4 regions of the Pantoea sp. R13S299 genome follow, and region 3 is predicted to be linked to each of the others. Evidence: predicted binding sites of a transcription regulator. Region 3 holds the regulator's gene; each other region holds the start of a gene.
What was found. The regulator PurR, encoded in region 3, represses purine synthesis genes. The targets are predictions, from matches to a motif close to CANGCAAACGTTTGCNTG.
Positions count from the first base shown of each region.

Region 1: the regulator PurR is predicted to act here: its motif matches at 2,315-2,332, upstream of ACN1CO_RS11445 (nucleoside-specific channel-forming protein Tsx).
Region 2: the regulator PurR is predicted to act here: its motif matches at 2,583-2,600, upstream of purL (phosphoribosylformylglycinamidine synthase).
Region 4: the regulator PurR is predicted to act here: its motif matches at 2,224-2,241, upstream of ACN1CO_RS21175 (NCS2 family permease).

Region 1 covers NZ_JBLYEF010000002.1:96,869-102,126, reverse strand. The annotation lists gene ACN1CO_RS11455 (response regulator) at 276-935, shown strand; gene ACN1CO_RS11450 (sensor histidine kinase) at 932-2,287, shown strand; gene ACN1CO_RS11445 (nucleoside-specific channel-forming protein Tsx) at 2,567-3,433, shown strand; gene yjdN (VOC family metalloprotein YjdN) at 3,553-3,990, opposite strand; gene ACN1CO_RS11435 (LysR family transcriptional regulator) at 4,064-4,960, opposite strand; gene ACN1CO_RS11430 (amidohydrolase) at 5,075-5,258, shown strand, end outside.
Region 2 covers NZ_JBLYEF010000001.1:2,214,568-2,219,825, reverse strand. The annotation lists gene yfhb (phosphatidylglycerophosphatase C) at 1-410, shown strand, start outside; gene tadA (tRNA adenosine(34) deaminase TadA) at 474-965, shown strand; gene mltF (membrane-bound lytic murein transglycosylase MltF) at 962-2,419, opposite strand; gene purL (phosphoribosylformylglycinamidine synthase) at 2,687-5,258, shown strand, end outside.
Region 3 covers NZ_JBLYEF010000001.1:985,145-990,402, forward strand. The annotation lists gene punC (purine nucleoside transporter PunC) at 1-819, opposite strand, end outside; gene punR (DNA-binding transcriptional activator PunR) at 927-1,832, shown strand; gene purR (HTH-type transcriptional repressor PurR) at 1,829-2,854, opposite strand; gene ACN1CO_RS04845 (YnhF family membrane protein) at 3,136-3,225, shown strand; gene ACN1CO_RS04850 (C40 family peptidase) at 3,273-4,082, opposite strand; gene ACN1CO_RS04855 (Grx4 family monothiol glutaredoxin) at 4,448-4,783, shown strand; gene rnt (ribonuclease T) at 4,827-5,258, opposite strand, start outside.
Region 4 covers NZ_JBLYEF010000006.1:159,116-164,373, forward strand. The annotation lists gene ACN1CO_RS21160 (acyltransferase) at 1-570, shown strand, start outside; gene ACN1CO_RS21165 (GlxA family transcriptional regulator) at 555-1,487, opposite strand; gene yieH (6-phosphogluconate phosphatase) at 1,499-2,158, opposite strand; gene ACN1CO_RS21175 (NCS2 family permease) at 2,311-3,624, shown strand; gene ACN1CO_RS21180 (4'-phosphopantetheinyl transferase family protein) at 3,661-4,410, opposite strand; gene ACN1CO_RS21185 (DUF4440 domain-containing protein) at 4,619-4,978, shown strand; gene ACN1CO_RS21190 (malonic semialdehyde reductase) at 5,033-5,258, opposite strand, start outside.

The sequences.
Region 1 (5,258 bases), on a different contig from region 3:
TGTTCAAATATACGTCACCCCATTTACGCTTGCAATCACTGGTATCCCGGTGGGTATGGAGAGGGACTCTAAGCCACCGGTGACGGTAGTCCGCCAAAATAATTCGTACTGTGGTAAGGCGGCAAATGCGCGAATCCCCAGAGAGCTGACATCAGTCAGTGACTGGGGTGAGCAAAAGCAGCCAACGCCGCCACAGTGCGAAGTATGAAGGCGGATAATTCTGGCCTAACAATTGGTGAGTAAACTCTCTCTTATCTTTATGAAGGAGATCAGCCATGCGCGTGTTACTGGTTGAAGATGATGAAATGATCGGCGCGAACCTGCAGCAGGCACTGGAGGGTGCGGGCTGGTCGGTGGACTGGGTGCGCGATGGCGTTTATGCCCAGAATGCCTGGAGCGAAGGCGGCTATAGCTGTGTGCTGCTCGATCTCGGCTTACCGCGCGATGATGGCCTGCAGGTGCTGCGCCGGGCGCGCGGGCGGGGCGATGCCACGCCGGTACTGATTCTGACCGCACGCGACACGGTGGCGCAGCGTATACAGGGACTCGATAGCGGCGCGGACGACTACCTGCTTAAACCGTTCGATCTACAGGAAGTGATGGCCCGGATGCGCGCCATTACCCGACGCAGCCACGGCGCGGCAGACTCCGTGCTGGGCAACGGCGATGTCCAGCTGGATATGATGACCCGCGAAGTGCTCTACAAAGGCCAGCGCGAGCAGCTTACGGCGCGTGAATATGCCCTGCTCTACGCCCTGCTGGAGCGGCCAGGCGCCATTCTGTCGCGCGAGCAGCTGGAAAACCGCATCTATGGCTGGGGTGATGAAGTCAGCAGCAATGCGGTGGATGTGCTGATCCACGGGATGCGTCGCAAGCTGGATAACGACGTGATCCGCAACGTGCGCGGGCTGGGCTGGCGAGTACCGGCAATATGAAACCTTTCCGCTTTATGCGCTCACTGCGCAACAAATTACTCTCTACGCTGCTGCTTATTCACCTGCTGATGATCGGTGGCGTCACCTGGTATTTCTTCAGCTGCTACGGCGATATGGTCGGCACCATGAAGGACGATCAGCTCGCAAAAATCGCTGACGCCTGGTCCACCAATAAACAGATGCCCGCCCTGATGCCGATGCTTATTGCGCCGGACAAGGCGAAGAGCGCTTTTGTGGTTCAGCTATGGGACGATCAGGGCCAGTTACGGGCAAGCTCATGGCCGGAGTTACAGGCGCCGCTGCAAAACCAGCGCGGCTATCGTGATGTGCATATCGGTCAGTGCGACGACTGTGAGTGGCGCATTTACACCCGGCCTGGCATGCCTGGCAGCGAGATCAAAACCATTCAGGTCATGCACAACCTCAGCTACATGAAGGCCTCGATGGTCAAGCGGGCGCTGTCGGCGATCATTCCGATGATCCTGATGATGCCGCTGTCGCTGCTGGTGATCTGGCTGGTGGTGCGCAAGATCACCCGGGATCTGCAGGTCGCTTCGCGTCAGATTGCAGCGCAGGAGACCCATCATCCGCACAATGTCTCACCGGAAGGTTTGCCGGATGAGATCCTGCCGCTGGTAGCCGCCTACAACTCGCTGCTGAGTAAACTGCGTGAGGCCTGGTCGTCGCAGCGTCAGTTCCTGGAAGATGCCGCGCATGAGCTGCGCACGCCGGTAACGGCGGTGACGTTGCAGCTGGAAAACCTGCGTCAGCATATCCAGCCAGGCGAAGCGAGCCGGCAGTTCAGCCAGCTGGAGGCGGGCGTTACGCGCACCCGTCATCTGGTGACGCAGTTACTCAATGTCTCGCGTCAGGATGATCAGAGCGTGGTGTCCAGCGTTGAGCATATTGAACTGGAAGAACTGTTGAAAGAGAGCATTGAGCAGTTGATGGTCGTGGCGGATAAACGCGGCATCGATATCGGTTTTAACGGCTCCACGCAGTACCGTCTGCAGGCCAGCCGCTCCGAGCTTCGCAGCCTGTTCGACAATCTGATCGGTAACGCTATGTTGCACACGCCGGAAGGCAGCCTGGTCGATGTGCTGCTGCACCGGGTTGCGGGCAAAACGGTGGTCGATATTGTCGATAACGGACCGGGCATGCCGGAATCCTTTATCGAGCGTGCGTTTGATCGCTTTACCCGTTCGCCTGACGTCAAAGCACAGGGCAGCGGACTGGGATTATCGATTGTGCGTAACGTCGCACAGAAACATCAGATTCACGTCGCCCTTTCCAATTGCCTGACGCCACAGGGTGCAATTTGTGGTTTGCAGGTTCGCGTCACCCTTCCCTGATCCCGCCTGTTTGATCACGAACCAGACAACGTAAACGGTTGCCTGGTTCCGTTCGATCCACGTCGTTATTGTGAAGCTCGTCACATTTTAGCTGAATTGTAATGCAACACTTTTTGACAAACGTGAGCAAAATCTATTTTCTATCGATCTGTTACAGGCACGCTACGCGGGCTGAAGAACTGGCTGTTATTTGCTGTGAAACCCTCATTCCCATCAAGGGACCGATTTCTCTCTGACTGCGTCTGCTGTGCGGCGGTCAAAAGCATGTGGCTGATAATAATGAAATATAAAACGTTGATAGCAGGTGCCGTGCTGGCATGTTCATTGAGTGGTGCTGCGCAGGCCGCTGAAAGCGATCCGCAGTATGTCTCAGACTGGTGGCATCAGAGCGTGAACGTGGTAGGCAGCTACCACACACGTTTCGGACCTCAGTTTAACAACGACGTTTATCTGGAATATGAAGCGTTTGCGAAGAAAGACTGGTTCGATTTCTACGGCTATCTCGACGTGCCTAACTTCTTCGGCGTGGGCAACAGCAATGCTAACGGCGTGTTCGACCACGGTTCACCGATGTTTATGGAGATTGAGCCGCGCTTCTCTATCGACAAACTGACCGGCACCAGCCTGGCCTTTGGTCCGTTCAAAGAGTGGTATTTCGCTAACAACTACATCTACGATATGGGCCGCAACAGCGATAACCGCCAGAACACCTGGTATATGGGTCTGGGCACCGATATCGATACGCACAGCGATGTCGGCCTGTCGCTGAACGTCTATGCTAAATATCAGTGGGAAAACTACGGCGCGGCGAACGAAAACAGCTGGGATGGCTATCGCTTCAAGATAAAATATTTCGTGCCAATCACCACGCTGTGGGGCGGTAACCTGGGCTATGTGGGCTTCACCAACTTCGACTGGGGTTCTGACCTTAACGAGAAAGGCGGTTCATCACGCACCAGCAACTCCATCGCCTCCAGCCACATTCTGTCACTGGGTTACGATCACTGGCACTTCTCTGCGGTCGCACGTTATTTCCACAACGGCGGACAATGGGCGGATGGTCAGGAGCTGAACTTCGGCAAAGGGCCGTTTGAAGTGAAATCGACTGGCTGGGGTTACTACCTGGTGGCGGGTTATAACTTCTGATAATTGCGGGCGGCTGTAATAACCGCCCGTTTAGCAGGAAAGCTAGCTCAGGACATCATGCACCAGGGCCAGTTGTTCAGATGCAGGTTTATCAGATAAGCGCTGCATCTGCCCCGCTTTTAGTTCTGCGGCTTCTCAACGTTGATGCGCCACGGAATGCCGAACTTATCAATGAACATCGCGAAACCGTTCGACCAGAACGTCTCCTGCCACTCCGTCGTTACCTTGCCGCCTGCCGACAATTTCTCAAACCAGGCTTTGCCCTTTTCGACATCATTGGTGGACAGGCTGACCGCATAACCGGCATGTTCAGACGCTGGCGGCTTCTCAGTATTGCCGTCGCTCAGCATCAGCTCACCGTCACCGATACGCAGTTGTGCATGCATAATCTTTTCTGGCGGCTGCGGTGCGGCAGACTCATCGCCGACCTGCTCGCCCTGATCCGGCATATCACCGAATTTCATTTTAGAGAGCAGTTCTCCCCCGGTCGCCTGCAGGTAAAAGTCGATAGCCTCTTCGCAACGGCCATAGAGAAACAGATAAGGACTGACTTGCATCGTAACCTCTATTTGTCGGGTGGATTTATTACAGTACCTTAAGAGTGTAGACGATCGACTTTACTTGCTGATTTCACTGGCAATAACGACGAAAGAGTTGCGCCATATAACTGCTCATCGGGGTCAGCGTGGAGTCTTTGCGCTGAATCAGATAGAAGATGGCTTTTGGCAGGGGGTCATCGAGCGTCAGCGCCACCAGCGATCGGCCCAGAATCGGATCATCAATCACGTCGACCGACAAAATGCTGATGAAATCGCTTTGCGCCACCAGGCTGGTGCAGGCCATAAAGGTTTCACAGGTCACCACGATTTTGGGTGCCATGCCGCGCTCGCCAAACAGATCGTGAAGCAGGCGGTAGTAACTGCCTTTCGGGGTTGGCATCGTCCAGTCCGCCTGCTGTAACTCCGCAAGAGAACGCGCTTTTTCCAGCGGATGGCCTTTGCGCACCACCACTTTGTACTCGCGCTCCATTACCCTTTCATACATCAGCTCCTGATCGAGATGGCTCTGATCGTAGGTATTGATAGTGAAATCGAGCGCGCCCTGACGCAGTTCATGCACCATCGATACCAGCTGACCTTCGACGATACGCACTTTAACCAGCGGGTATTCGCGATGAAACTGGTTTATCACCTGCGGCATGATGGTGCGCGCCACGCTGCCACCCACGCCGATGTTTACCTGACCGCCACCCAGTCCCAGCCGCTGCTGGATATCCTCTTCAGCGACCCGTAGCTCTGCCAGCACCAGGCAGGCATGACGAAAAAAGTTATCACCGATATCGGTCAGTACCACGCCCTGCTGACGGCGGATAAACAGCTTGGCCCCCAGTTCGCGCTCCAGTTCCTGAATCGCTTTGGTTAACGCCGGTTGCGACAGCCCGGAAAGACGACTTGCCGCCCGGATACTGCCCTGTCGCGCCACGTCGACGAAGGCGCGCAGCTGATGAAGTTTGAGATTGGCAGACATAGTTTTGCGATAACCGTTGTTTATCAGTCACAAGATATTCGCATCTTATGCCGCCTGACACCATTGTGTAGATTCGACGCAGTGCATAAAAAATCAACAACGAGGAGAGAGCCGATGAAACCCCTTTCAGACCACGTCAGCGCCCTGCTGCCACAGCTGCAGCAGTGGCGTCGCGACATCCATCACTACGCCGAATCGGGCTGGCTGGAGTTCCGCACCGCGACGTTAGTCGCAGAAGAACTGCATAAGCTCGGTTATCAACTGAAGCTGGGGCGTGAGGTGATCGATGCCGAGGCAC
Region 2 (5,258 bases), 1.2 Mb from region 3:
AGCGGACATTGCTGCGCCTCGAAGCGGAGTTTGCGCAGTGGTTCCGCCTGCGCGTCAAAGCGTTTCCGGTGGTGCAGCAGCGCCTGACCGATTACCTCGGCAGTGATGACGCTGACGTCTGGCTGATCACCGGATCGCCACAGTCGCTGGTGGAGCAGGTCTATCACGACTCCGCGTTCCTGCCTCGCGTGAAGCTGATTGCCAGCCAGATGCAGCGCGGCTGGGGCGGACGGGTGCTGGCGATGCGCTGCCTGGGCCATGAGAAAGTGGCGCAGCTGGAAGAGAAAATCGGCACGCCATTACAGCTCTACAGCGGCTACAGCGACAGCAAACAGGACAACCCGCTGCTGTTCTTCTGTCAGCATCGCTGGCGTGTGACTCCGGCGGGTGAGCTGCAACAGCTGGAATAAGTTTCTAAAGGATCGGTGAGACCGCTATAATGCGCCGCTTTTCAGTCGCCCGGAGTGGTCAGCGTGAAACAACAAGATGAATACTGGATGCGCCATGCGCTTGGCCTGGCGCGCCGGGCCTGGGAGCAGGGCGAAGTGCCGGTGGGTGCGGTGCTGGTTCAGAACGACCGGGTGATTGGCGAAGGCTGGAACCGGCCCATCGGCCAGCACGATCCGACGGCGCATGCCGAGATCATGGCTCTGCGCCAGGGCGGTAAAGTGCTGGAAAATTACCGTCTGCTGGATACCACGCTTTACGTGACGCTGGAGCCGTGCGTGATGTGCGCCGGTGCTATGGTTCACAGCCGTATTACGCGACTGGTCTATGGTGCGCACGATATTAAAAGTGGGGCGGCGGGATCGCTGCTGGATGTGCTGGGCCATCCCGGCATGAATCATCAGGTTGAACTGCACAGCGGTGTGCTGGCAGAAGAGTGCGCCGCCATGCTGAGCGACTTCTTCCGTATGCGTCGCCAGCAGAAAAAAGCGCTGCGTCAGGCGCAGCGCCAGGGTTAGTTCATCGCAATCTTCGGTTCAACCGCCGGATAGCCTTTCGCCAGTTCGGCCTGGGCTTCCGCCTGCTGCGTCAGACGCTTCTCCTGCTCCTGCAGATAGCCCACCAGGCTGATCTGATACTTGCGGATATTCTCCACGTAGTTATAGGCTTCATGCCCACGGGCGTAGCCATACGTCGTCTGGGTGTAGTAACGCTTCTGACTCAGCATCGGCAGACGCAGCTTCACATCCGCCCAGCTGTCCGGATCACCGCCCTGGCGCGCCGTCAGCTTTCGGACGTCGAGCATATGGGCATAACCCATGTTATACGCCGCCAGCGCGAACCAGATGCGCTCATCTTCCGGGATAGTCTGCGGCACTTTCGCCATCATATCCTGCAGATACTGACTGCCGCCGCGAATGCTCTGTTCGGGATCAGTCCGATCGCCCACATCCAGGCTCTCAGCGGTGTTACGCGTCAGCATCATCATGCCGCGCACGCCGGTCGGGGAGGTGGCCTGCGGGTTCCAGTGTGACTCCTGATAGGAGATGGCAGCCAGCAGTCGCCAGTCAATGCTGGTGGCGTACTTCTCAAACAGCGGCTTGATGTCGGGCAGCGTATTGTCGATGGCGCGCAGGAAAGTGCGGGTATCGACATAATCAAAGGTGCCGACGTGGCCGAGATATTTCTCCTCCAGCCGCGCCATCGCGCCTTCTTCACCCATCCCGTTAAAGAAGTCGAGCATCGCCGCATTCAGGCTGTCATCATCGCTGTGCCGCACATACCAGGTCACCGGCTCTTCATCGGTAACGTCGAACGCCACCGCCAGCTGCGGATAGATGCGCTGCAACAGGGCGATGGTGACGGAATCGCCAATCGTGTAGTCGAGCTTGCCGTCGGCCACCGCTTCCAGCAGGGCTTTAGGACTCTGATCGGTGGAGATCGCCCAGTCCAGATCGGGGAACTGATTGGAACGTGCGCTCTTGAGCGTGGACAGATAAGCCGATCCGGACGCAACTGTCAGCCGCCCCTTTAAGTCACCGAGGTTTTTAGGGCGTGGCTTATCCACGCGATAGACCAGCTGCTGCGAAACGTTGTAGTAACCTGGCCCGGTCTGATAGCGCGTCAGGCGTTCATTGTTGTAGTTCAGGCCAGCGGCCAGCAAATCAGCTTTGCCATCGTCCAGGTCATCAAACAGATCGCTCAGGTTAGGACGAACCGTCACCTTAAGTTTGACGCCCAGATAATCGGCGAAGCGTTTTGCCAGCTCATAATCCATACCGGCCGGAGATTGATTCACTGTGTAGTAAGTCAATGGGGAGTTGATGGTACTGACACGCAGCACTCCCCGCGATTTGATCTGTGAAATCTGGTCCTGCCCACCCCCGTACCAGGGAATGGATGGCCACAGCGCTAACGCTAACAGCACGGCAACCAGACCGATAAACAGATAATTAAATTTCAGGCGTTTCAAATAGTTATCTCTCGCTGGCTCTAAGGCCTCTGTCTTTTAAAGGCAGTATTTATCTTCTTTGAACTCCCAGAGCGAGGGGCATTTTGCGCAACTAAATCACGCTGAGCAACTTTTATAGCAGCTTTTGCGCAAATTTCAGGCAAATCCGGGTTGCCAAAAATTGTGCGCAAACGGTTTCGTCGAGAGGTCGCTTTCTCTATAATACGCCCCGTTTTCCCTGTTGCGCCCAATGAGGCGTCGCCCGGCGCCCTGACGAGAGACTTATTAATGGAAATTCTGCGTGGTTCGCCCGCCCTGTCGGCATTTCGTGTAAACAAACTGCTGACCCGCTTTCAGGACGCTCATCTGCCGGTGAGTGATATTTACGCTGAGTACATCCATTTTGCTGATGTCAGTACGCCCTTAAGCGCTGACGAACAGAGCCGTCTGCAACGCCTGCTGAAATATGGTCCCTCTCTGGCTGAACATGCCCCACAGGGTCGTTTGCTGCTGGTGACGCCACGTCCCGGCACGATTTCACCCTGGTCATCCAAAGCGACCGACATCGCCCACAACTGTGGCCTGCCGCAGGTGCGTCGTCTGGAACGTGGTCTGGCCTTCTATGTCCAAGCTCCCCAACTGACTGAAGCGCAGTGGCAAACGCTGGGCACTCTGCTGCACGATCGGATGATGGAAACGGTCTGTAGCGATCTGGCGCAGGCTGAGCAACTGTTCGCGCAACACACGCCGCAGCCGGTGAAAAGTGTCGATCTGCTGGGTGAGGGCCGTCAGGCGCTGGTTCAGGCTAATATCTCCCTGGGTCTGGCGCTGGCTGACGATGAAATTGACTATCTGGTGGCGGCGTTTACCGCACTGGGTCGTAATCCCAACGACATTGAACTCTATATGTTTGCGCAGGCGAACTCTGAGCACTGTCGTCACAAGATCTTCAATGCCGACTGGATTATCGACGGCGAGAAACAGCCGAAATCGCTGTTCAAGATGATCAAAAACACCATGGAGCAGACGCCGGACTACGTGCTCTCTGCTTATAAAGATAACGCCGCCGTGATGGAAGGCTCAGAGGTGGGTCGCTTCTTTGCGGATGCCGGAGAGAGCGAATACCGCTGGCATCAGGAAGCGGCGCACATCCTGATGAAGGTGGAAACTCACAACCACCCAACGGCGATTTCACCGTGGCCAGGTGCCGCGACCGGTTCCGGTGGTGAAATCCGTGATGAAGGCGCAACCGGACGTGGCTCTAAGCCCAAAGCGGGCCTGGTCGGATTCTCGGTCTCTAACCTGCGTATCCCGGGCTTTGAGCAGCCGTGGGAAGAGGACTTTGGCAAACCGGCCCGCATCGTCAGCGCGCTGGAGATCATGACCGACGGACCGCTGGGCGGCGCTGCGTTTAACAATGAATTTGGTCGTCCGGCCCTGAATGGCTACTTCCGTACCTATGAAGAGCAGGTCACCAGCCACAACGGCACCGAACTGCGCGGCTACCACAAGCCGATCATGCTGGCGGGCGGCATCGGTAACATCCGTGCCGACCACGTGCAGAAAGGCGAAATCACCGTTGGCGCGAAGCTGGTGGTGCTGGGCGGTCCAGCCATGAACATTGGCCTGGGCGGCGGCGCGGCCTCATCCATGGCGTCGGGTCAGTCGGATGCTGACCTCGACTTCGCCTCGGTACAGCGTGATAACCCGGAGATGGAACGCCGTTGCCAGGAAGTGATTGACCGCTGCTGGCAACTTGGCGATGAGAATCCGATTCTGTTTATCCACGACGTGGGTGCAGGAGGCCTCTCCAATGCTATGCCGGAGCTGGTCAGCGACGGCGGCCGTGGTGGCCGGTTTAACCTGCGTGACATCCTGAGTGATGAGCCAGGCATGAGCCCGCTGGAAGTCTGGTGTAACGAATCACAGGAACGTTATGTGATGGCCGTGGCACCTGACCAACTGGCGCAGTTCGAGGCAATTTGCCAGCGCGAACGCGCACCGTTTGCGGTGATTGGTGAAGCAACTGAAGAACTGCACCTGAGCCTGGAAGACAGCCATTTCGATAACAAGCCGATCGACATGCCGCTTGATGTGCTGCTGGGCAAAACGCCGAAGATGACGCGGGATGTGGTGACGCAGCAGGCGCAGGGCACCGCCCTGCAGCGCGACGGCATCACGCTGGTCGATGCGGTGAATCGCGTACTGCATCTGCCTGCCGTGGCGGAAAAAACCTTCCTGATCACCATCGGTGACCGCAGCGTGACCGGCATGGTGGCGCGTGACCAGATGGTCGGACCGTGGCAGATCCCGGTTGCCAACTGTGCAGTGACCACCGCCAGCCTCGACAGCTACCATGGTGAAGCCTTTGCTTTAGGCGAACGTTCACCGGTTGCGCTGCTGGACTTCGCGGCGTCGGGCCGTCTGGCAGTAGGTGAAGCACTGACTAACCTGGCGGCAACGCAGATTGGCTCGCTGAAACGCGTGAAACTCTCGGCTAACTGGATGTCCGCAGCCGGTCATCCGGGTGAAGATGCCGGTTTATATGCGGCCGTGAAAGCCGTCGGCGAAGAGCTGTGTCCGGCGCTGGGGATCACCATCCCGGTCGGTAAAGATTCGATGTCGATGAAAACCCGCTGGCAGGAAGGCACAGAGCAGCGTGAGATGACCTCGCCGCTGTCGCTGGTGATTACCGCCTTTGCCCGCGTCGAAGATGTGCGTCGCACCGTGACGCCCCAGCTGCAGGCCGATCAGGACAACCTGCTGCTGCTGATCGACCTGGGCAACGGCGCGAATACGCTGGGCGCAACCGCGCTGTCGCAGGTCTATCGTCAGCTCGGCGACAAACCTGCCGACGTGC
Region 3 (5,258 bases):
CCAGGGCAGCAACTGTGCGCCGTTAAAGCGGTTGAGCAGGGCGCGACAGCCGAATCCGCCGATTAAAAAGGCCAGGGTCTGTGGCACATAGCTCAGACCGATATCGGCGGGCGAGAGACCCAGATCCGCCAGAATAAAGGGCGAGCCAGTCAGCCAGGCAAAGAAGCTGGCAGAACAGGCAGAGTAGATCAGCACGTTGCCGCTGTAGACCCGCGATTTCAGCAGAGTAAAGAAGCCCGGCTGCGCCCTTTTTTCACCTGCAACTTTACGAACGGTGGGCAGACGCAGCGTGGTCATAATTAATGCCACCGCAATCAGTGTCAGCACCAGGAAAATCGAACGCCAGTGGAAGTGGCCTATCAGCCAGGCACCCAACAACGGCGCCAGTGCCGGAGAGAGCGCAACCAGCGGCATAATGGTGGCAAAGACTTTGTTGGCACGCGCAGCAGGGTAGCGATCCACCACCAGTGCCTGCCAGCTCACGGCCGCAGCACAGACGCCAATCGCCTGCACAAAGCGCAGCGCCAGCATCAGATAAATATCATTCACCCACAGCATGCCCGCACAGCCGATGCCAAACATCACCAGTCCGGCTAGCAGCACAGGTTTACGGCCGATGCGGTCGGAGAGCGGTCCCCAGAAGAGCTGACCTGTGGCGAAGCCTCCCAGAAAGAGACTCATACTGGCGCTGATCAGGCCGGGCGAGGTATTAAAGGTTTGCTGCATCGCACCAAAGGCGGGCAGGTACATATCCGTGGCTAAAAAGCCGAGCATGCTCAGCAGGGCAAGGTAAGGCATAAATCCTTTATTCGACAACATCTCATTCTCATATTTGCAGGATAAACGCGGCAGAGTGTAAGAGGTGCGTTTGCTGCTGTGAAACGGTAATATTTGCCGATTGCTGTTAAAATTTTTGAAGGCAGATTATGTGGTCAGAATATGCATTAGAAGTGGTTGACGCGGTCGCCCGTGGGGGCAGCTTCAGCGCGGCCGCGCAGGAGTTACATCGGGTGCCCTCTGCCATCAGCTACACGGTGCGCCAGCTGGAGAACTGGCTGGCAGTGCCGCTGTTTGAGCGTCAGCATCGCGAAGTGGTTCTCACTCCGGCAGGCGAGCATTTTGTCCGGGAAGGGCGCAGCGTCATCAAAAAAATGCTTGCCACCCGGCGACAGTGTCAGCAGCTCGCCAACGGCTGGCGCGGGCAGCTCAGCATTGCCGTTGACCGTATCGCCAAACCTCAGCGCACCCGGCAACTGGTCAAAGATTTCTATCGGCACTTCCCCGATATGGAGCTGATCATCAGCTATGAAGTCTTTAACGGCGTCTGGGATGCGCTGGCCGATGGTCGGGTGGAGGTCGCGATTGGGGCCACCCAGGCAATTCCGGTGGGCGGACGTTTTGCGTTTCGCGATATGGGCACCCTCAACTGGCGCTGCGTGGTCGCGCCCGATCATCCATTAACGCAGGCGAGCCAGATCGATGATGACACGCTGCGTAGCTGGCCTTCACTGGTGCTGGAAGATACCTCGCGAGCGCTGCCGCGCCGTATGACATGGACGCTGGATAACCAGCGCAGGCTGGTGGTGCCGGAATGGCAGACCGGTCTGGAGTGCGTGCAGGCGGGATTGTGTGTGGCGATGGTGCCGGGTCATCTTGCCAGACCCCTGCTCGACAGCGGCGATCTGGTGGAACTGACACTGCCAGTGGCATTTCCGGATAGCCCCTGCTGCGTCAGCTGGGCTGAGGATCGCGCATCACCGGCGACAGGCTGGTTGCTCAGCTATCTGGGTGATGCGCAAACGCTTAATCAGGAGTGGTTAAGCGAGGATTAGCGGCGATAATCGCGGAACGGACCATCGGCCACGGAACGGCGTTCAATCAGCGTGGGATGGACTTCGATCGTTTGTGAAATTTCACGCTTACTGGTGATGCGGTCCAGCAGCATATCCAGCGCTTTTTCACCCAGTTGGGCTTTAGGCTGATGCACGGTTGTCAGGGCCGGTGCGAAATAGCGGGCATTGCGCACATTGTCATAACCGATCACCGAAATATCCTGCGGGACGCGCAGGCCCATCTCGTCGGCGGCGCAAATCGCGCCCATCGCCATGATGTCACCGCCGCAGAACACCGCCGTCGGGCGCTGTTTCTGTGACAGGATCTGCTGCATCGCCTGATAGCCTGACTCCGGCTCGAAGTCACCCTGCACAATCCATTCGGCGCGCGGCTGAATACCTGCTTCTTCCAGCGCTTTCAGGAAACCGGCATGGCGTCCGCCACCGGTGTTGCGCTCCATCTGGCCGGGGATTGCACCAATATCACGGTGTCCGCGTTCAATCAGATAGCGTCCCGCCAGATAGCCGCCCTGGAAGGCATTATCCAGCACCGTGTCGGTGAAGTCGGCGCGCGACTCGCCCCAGTCCATCACCACCATCGGGATATTGCGGTTCTCTTCCAGCATCTGCAGCAGGTCGTCCGGATACTCAGAACACATCACCAGCAGACCATCGACGCGTTTCTGCGCCATCATGCTGAGATAGGCGCGCTGTTTTTGCAGATCGTTATGCGCATTACCCAGAATCAGCGTGTAGCCTTTGTCAAAACAGTGATTTTCAACCGCTTCAATAATTTCAGCGAAATAGGGCGCTTCGCTGGAGGTGGCAAGCAGGCCCAGCGTTTTGGTGTGGTTCACTTTCAGGCTGCGCGCGACGGCGCTCGGCGAGTAGTGTAGCTCTTTGATCGCCTGCCAGACCGCGTTGCGCGTCTCTTCAGCGACAAAGCGGGTTTTATTGATGACGTGCGAAACGGTGGTCGTTGAGACGCCGGCGCGTTTTGCCACATCTTTAATTGTTGCCATGAAAATCGGACTCCAGTGCTTATCTAACTCTATGATAAGCGTAGTGTTAAACGTTTGCGTCTGCTCAGGGTTTTTTCCGCAAAAATGCAGCTTTTCTGGCCGGTAAACAGGCCGCTGGCGGAGAATAAACGTCTTAAAAGATGCGCAAACGGAATCAGAGTTGCGCGCGTTGCGCAACAAAGGCGGGATTCTAACAAGGCTGGACGGATAAAACGAGATTTTTACCGGGTCGTGTGGGAAAATGCCATATCCCTATAAATTGTATGACTAAGGAGCAAGCAATGAGTACCGATCTGAAACTGGCGTTAATGACCTCCGTGGGCTGTTTGCTGATGATTGTGGCCTTTAGTTTTACTGCCATTCTGCACTAATAAAAAAAGCCGGGATTATCCCGGCTTTTTTCTGACTGAACTGCTGCTCAGCGAATGGTTCTCGGCGTCATCACCCGACGGGCACCGATGTAGTGGCGCTGCCAGTAATCTTCCCCTAATGCGCTGATCTGAATATCTTTGCCGGTACGTGGCGACTGAATAAACTTACCATCGCCCAGGTAAACGCCGACGTGGTCAGCCGTACCGCGACCGTTAATGCGGAAGAAGACCAGATCGCCTTTCTCCAGCGACTCACGCTTGATGGGCGCGGCGTCACGCAGGTGATACATCTCGTTAGCGGTACGCGGGATCTTAAACTTCACCAGATCTTTATAGGCGTACCAGACCAGACCGCTGCAATCGAAACCGGTATGGGGTGAGGTGCCGCCCCACTGATAAGGTTTACCTAACTGGCCCATCAGCTTGGTCATCGCGGTTTCGCGTGCCTTCTGATAACGCTGACGGTGGGATTTGCTCATTTTAATCGTGCCCGGCTCGCTGGTGGTGATCTCAGCCGTTTTCAGCTGGCGCTGATGACCATAGCGTTTCTTCTCTTTATTTTTTTCTTTGGTTTTGCTGATACGGGCGGTTTTAAGCGAGGTCTTCTTAGCAGGCGTCTGTTTAGCAGTGAGTTCGACTTTTTTCTGTTTTTTCGTTTTTAGTTTTTGAACAGGGCTGAGGCGAGTTTTTTTGGTCACCGTTTTTACCTGGCGACGCTTGCGGCGCTCATCGTCGCGCGCACTCTTTTTTTCTGCTTTATGCGTACTGACGTTCACCGGCGCGTGCGGGGAAGCAGCAGCGACGTTGAAAAACAGTTGCGCAAAGGCCAGCATGAAAAGCGTAATGATTAAACGCATAGTCCGTTGATTAGTTAAGTTGTCAGGGCCACTACGCACCGCGACAAAGTTGAGATTAATCTGATCCAGGATCAGCGCCCAGGCCATTCTAGTCCAGTTCGTTTAAAAACTGTAATGCCTTTTAATATTAATCTTTGCAACCCACGTAATCGCGTTGAAAATGAACATTTTCAGCGTCTTATATCAACGAAATTATTACGAATTATTAAACTGTTACCAGCTGTTAATAATCAGGAAATCAGGCGTCCCGAAGCGGGACTTAACAATGATGGCGATTTAATCGGGCAGCGGTCAAAATCTCATTTTCAGTCACGCTGCGAAGTCGCTACAATAAACAAACACGAAGTGACGAATTAAGGAAGGCAATAATGAGTACTGTAGAAAAAATTCAGCGCCAGATCGCAGAAAACCCGATCCTGCTGTACATGAAAGGTTCCCCGAAACTGCCTAGCTGCGGTTTCTCTGCACAGGCGGTACAGGCGCTGTCAGCCTGTGGTGAGCGTTTTGCTTACGTGGATATTCTGCAGAACCCGGACATTCGTGCCGAGATGCCGAAATTCGCTAACTGGCCAACTTTCCCGCAGCTGTGGGTTGATGGCGAGCTGGTCGGTGGCTGCGACATTATCGTTGAGATGTTACAACGTGGTGAACTGCAGACGCTGATCAAAGAGACTGCAGAAAAGTTTAAAGAAGCAGAATAAAAAAAGGCCGACATCATGTCGGCCTTTTTCATTGCGGCATCCCTTATGCGGATGTCGTGGCTTCTGCATCACCTTCCGCGAAGGGCAGTGGCCAGCCACCTAACCGTTTCCAGCGGTTCACCAGCTCGCAGAACAGCGTTGCCGTCTGCTGAGTGTCATAAAGCGCCGAATGCGCCTGCGTACTATCAAACTCCATTCCTGCCGCAATACAGGCTTTCGCCAGTACCGTCTGACCCAGCACCAGTCCGCTCAGCGCTGCGGTATCAAAGGTGGCAAACGGGTGAAACGGATTGCGCTTCAGGCTGGCACGTTCCGCCGCCGCTGACATAAAGTTCAGGTCGAAGGTGGCATTGTGCGCCACCATAATGGCGCGATTACAGCCGCTGTCTTTAATGCCCTTGCGCACCATTTTGAAAATGGCGTGTAGCGCATCATATTCACTAACTGCGCCGCGAAGCGGATTACTCGGATCGAT
Region 4 (5,258 bases), on a different contig from region 3:
TACGTGGCGCTGCTGGTGCTGGTGCTGGCGGTGCTCGCGAATCCGAATACGGTCAGCCAGTCGCTGGGCCCGTTCCATTTTCTGCCGGTGAATCTCTATGTCAGTGGTGACAGCATTTACTACCTGCTCTATGCGCTGCTGGGACGGGCTATCGGCACCATGGAGACAAACCGGCGCGGCCTGACGCCGCTGGCTGCCGGGCTGTTTATCGCCTGCGTGATTGGCATTACGTTAGGGACTAAAAAGGCGCTTATCGTCAACGGAGCGTTTAACGATACCTGGTATCTCTACTGCGGACCGCTGGTGTTCATTGCAGCGATCAGCCTGCTGATCGTGTTTAAAAACAGCCTGAATGCGCGCACGCTGCCCGGTTTAACGGTGATTGCGCGCTATTCACTGCCGATCTACGGCTTCCACGCGCTGTTCATTCACTATCTGCGCACGCATCATTACGATGATATGTCGCGTCCGTGGCTCGACCTGCCCTGGGTGTTCGGGCTGACGCTGGGCGGCAGCCTGCTGCTGGGGATGGCGCTGAAACGCGTCGATACCCGTCACTTCGTCAGCTGATCGGTTTCGCGCTGGCGGGCGCGTCGTAGCTGGCGAGCCGATGAAAATCCCGCCGCCAGCGCCGCCTTTTCGGCAGATTCACCCTGCTGCTGACGCTGGCGCGCCACGCCAACCCGCAGCTGCTCATGGTACTCCCGCACGCTGATCCCCAGATGCTGACGAAACAGCCGCGCCAGATGGCGGCTGCTGACGTGCGTACGTCCGGCCAGTTCGGTCAGCGTCCAGCCATGCTCAGGATGAGCAATCATCAGATCCTGCGCCCGATGAATGGCCGGATGCATGTGGTTACGATAACGCAGCCAGGGTGAAAGCTGTGGATCGTCACCGGCGCGGCGGAACCAGACCACCATTTCCCGCGCCACCGCCAGCGCTGTATGCGTATCACAGAGCTGAGTGATCAGATGCAGCGCCAGATCGATGCCCGCCGTGATGCCTGCGCTGGTCCAGATATTCTCATGCCCGACAAATACCCGATTCTCCTGCACCCGTGCGCGCGGGGCCGCGGCTTTCAGGCGGGCAATCACATCATGATGAGTGGTGCAGGACACGTCGTCGAGCATGCCCGCCTGCGCCGCCAGCAGCGCACCCGAGCAGACGCAGACCAGCATAAAGGTCTGCTCGCGCAGCGCGGCGTGCTGCCGCCTCAGCCATTCGCGTGCTTCTGCGGCCTGCGGTGTGGCGTAACAGATCTGCGAGTCATAGACGCCTGGCACCACCAGCAGACTGCCGGCGGGCAACTGTTCCGGTAAGGGTTCGATGCCACCAATCGTCATGCCGGTGGAGCAGACCACCTCCGGCTGCGGGCCGATGTAGCGCAGCGAAAAGCGATCGCCCGCCAGCTTCAGCGTCTCGGCCGGGCCGGCCAGATCCAGCGCCATCACGCCAGGCAGGGTTAAAAACCAGACGGTATATGTCATGCTGGCCCGCGCTACACCAGATCCCAGCCACGGGCGCGCCACAGCGCAGGCAGTTGCGCCATGTCGTCGAAGCGCGTCACCAGCGGATGATCCAGTTCAGGGTTGTGCGGGTCAGCGCAGTAGTAGTAGACCGGAATCCCGGCGGCGATACCGGCGCGGGCACCCGCTTCGGAGTCATCCACCAGAATGCAGCGCTCAATCGGCACCTGCATCTGTTCCGCCGCGTGATACATCAGTTCCGGATCGGGCTTCCAGTGCAGAATGTCATAGCCGCTATAGAGGTGCTCCTCAAACAGCGGCAGCATGCCGGTTAAGCCCAGCGAGTGCTGCATCTTTTTTACCGTCCCGTTTGAGACCACGCACATCGGCACCTTTATCTGCTCAACCAGCGCTTTCGCGCCCGGAATGGGCTGCAGTTGCAGATCAAACAGTCTTGCCACTTCCGCGCGGTAAGCCGTTTCCACCTCTTCCATCGGCAGCGACACCTGATGCGCGTCGCCCACGTCACGAATGATGTCGTAGAGTTTGACGCCCTTATACTTTTCAAACATCTGCTGCAGCGACAACTCCAGGCCGTAACGGGCAAAGGTGTTGACGTAGGCCTGGGTGCAGAGCAACTCACTGTCCACCAGCGTGCCATCGCAATCAAAAAAGACGCATTCAACTGACATCAGACTCTATCCTTCGATTCAGGGGTGTGCTCCACACTCTACCGCACTCAGCGCAGATTGCGAGACTGGCAATCGGTTGCGAAAAATCATTGTATTGGCCCGGTAAAATCGCCAGGATACGCGCCGATGATTTTTTCTTCTGGATGGATGGCATGAGCAAGCAAGGCGTTTTGCAGCGCATCTTCAGGCTGCAGGAACATGGCACCACGGTGCGCACCGAAGTGATCGCGGGTATCACCACTTTTCTGACGATGGTCTATATCGTCTTCGTCAATCCGCAGATCCTCGGCGTCGCCGGCATGGATACCCAGGCGGTGTTTGTGACCACCTGTCTGATTGCCGCCTTTGGCAGCATTCTGATGGGGCTGTTTGCCAATCTGCCGGTGGCGCTGGCACCCGCAATGGGGCTGAACGCCTTCTTCGCCTTTGTGGTGGTCGGGGCGATGGGTTATTCGTGGCAGGTCGGTATGGGCGCGATCTTCTGGGGTGCGATCGGCCTGCTGATTCTGACGTTGCTGCGGGTTCGCTACTGGATGATTGCCAATATCCCGCTGAGCCTGCGCGTCGGTATCACTGCCGGTATCGGCCTGTTTATCGCCATGATGGGGCTGAAGAACGCCGGTATTATCGTGCCTAATCCCGATACTCTGGTGGCGGTCGGTAATCTGACCTCGCACAGCGTGCTGCTGGGCGCACTCGGCTTCTTTATTATTGCCATTCTGGCATCACGCAATATTCACGCGGCAGTGCTGATCTCGATGGTCGTCACCACGGCGATTGGCTGGATGCTGGGCGACGTGAAGTTTGTCGGCCTGTTTTCTGCGCCACCTTCCATTACGTCTGTGGTCGGTCAGGTCGATATCAAAGGTGCGTTTAACATTGGCATGGCGGGTGTGATCTTCTCCTTTATGCTGGTCAATCTGTTCGACTCCTCCGGCACGCTGATCGGCGTCACCGATAAAGCGGGACTGACCGATGAAACCGGCACCTTCCCGCGGATGCAGCAGGCGCTCTATGTCGACAGCATCAGTTCGGTGAGTGGCGCGCTGGCGGGCACCTCATCCGTGACCGCCTATATTGAGAGCACCTCGGGCGTGGCGATTGGTGGCCGTACCGGGCTGATGGCCGTGGTAACAGGCCTGCTGTTCCTGTTGGTGACCTTCCTGTCACCGCTGGCGGCAATGGTGCCATCCTACGCCGCCGCGGGCGCGCTGATTTACGTTGGGGTATTGATGACCGCCAGCCTGTCGCGCGTACGCTGGGATGATTTAACCGAAGCCGTTCCGGCATTTGTGACCGCCGCCATGATGCCCTTCAGCTTTTCCATTACCGAAGGCATTGCGCTGGGGTTTATCGCTTACTGCGTGATGAAACTGGGCACCGGCCGCTGGCGTGAAATCAGCCCCTGCGTGGTGATTGTTGCCCTGCTGTTTGTGCTGAAGATTGTCTTTATCGACGGACACTAAGCGTATTCAGGGCCGCAACCTCCGGGTTGCGGCTTTTTACATTTCAGGATGCAGGCTGCGCTCGCTGGGCAGGCTGGTCAGCCGCAGGGCATGAGGCCCGATGTTGGGCTTACCCATCTCAATTTCACGTAATGCGCGCCACTGAAAGTCGCTATCCATCTCCCACAGGTGCAGGCGCTGCGTCGCAGACGACAGCGCGCAAGACCAGACCAGCACAGGCTCCGCATCACACACCACCTGAATGTCGGGATAGAGTGACGATCGCAGCCGACCCGCTCCCGGCAACAGGCGCAGCGAATCCAGTCCCCGATCGCCCTCTCCCGTCAGCTTGAGGATGCTCTGGCGCAACGTCCAGATCTGCGCCACCGCTTCCATGGCATCCTGCTGGGCATTGATCCATGCGATCTCGCCCGAGGTTAATGCCTGAATCAGCTGCTCCTGAGTCTGACGGCTCCGCGCATGCACGATCTCCATATCCAGACCGGCACGTCCACCCTCCTCGGCCAGCAGCACCCCCACCGTATTGCCCGCATAGGCGATGCTGAAATCGGGCAGATCGCTGTCAGCAAACACCGGGCGTCCGTTGCTCTGGATAATCAGGGGCGGCAGCTCATGAATGCCATAAACCCGCAGCATCAGCTGTGCCAGCAGCGTACGCGCGGCAAGGAACCGCCCACGGCGTTTGTCAGCAAACTGCTGGGCCGTGTCGGTAATAGCCTGGGGAATGCACAACTCTTTAGCCGGGAAGCCGGGATCGCCCGTCCAGCGTACAAAATGACCAGCCATCTGTCGCTCCGTGAAAATGGTCAGATAATCATCAGACGCATTGTAGGAATTTTCTTACCTGAATGCACCCGGCAACGCACCGATTAAGTTAAATTCGGAATAGGATGAGCGGAGTCGCGAGGGATAGCAGAGACTGGACAGGGCCGTCACAAGGCCTTAACGGAATTATGGTCGCTGTCTGTCACACTGAATAAGAAGAGGATAACTCATGCTGCTGGACGAGATGGTGAAACGAGAGCGCAGCCTGCACGGTGCCAGGCGACGGGAGCTGGCGTGGCTGGAGCAGATTCTCCATCCTGACTTTTGTGAGATAACCCGTTCAGGTCACCTGGTCACTCGCGCGCAGACCATTGCGGCGCTGATAAAAGAAGAAACGCTGCCTGAAATGCTCAGTAGAGACTTTCAGCTGGTGAGCACGGGCGAGATGAGTCTGATACTGCTTTACCAGAGCTGTGATGCCGATGGCAGTCGGGCCGCAATGCGAGCGTCACACTGGCTGCGCGAGGGTCAGAACTGGCGAATGGTGTTTCATCAGGGGACGCCTGCAGAAAATGCTGCACCGCTGTGACACGCTGTTGATAAGGTAATCCGCGCCGCGAATCGAATCGCGACGCGGGCAGCATCAGGCGAAGCGGCTCGCCTGCTCAAAGCTCAGGCGCGGCAGACGCGGATGCAGTTTTGATGCCTCACCGTAGCCGAGGTTGATCAGCAGGTTAACCTGATACTGACCGTCAGGGAAAAAGGCATCATTAACTTTGGCCGGATCAAAACCAGACATCGGACCGGCATCCAGACCCAGCGAACGGGCCGCCAGGATCAGATAACCCGCCTGCAGGCTACTGTTACGG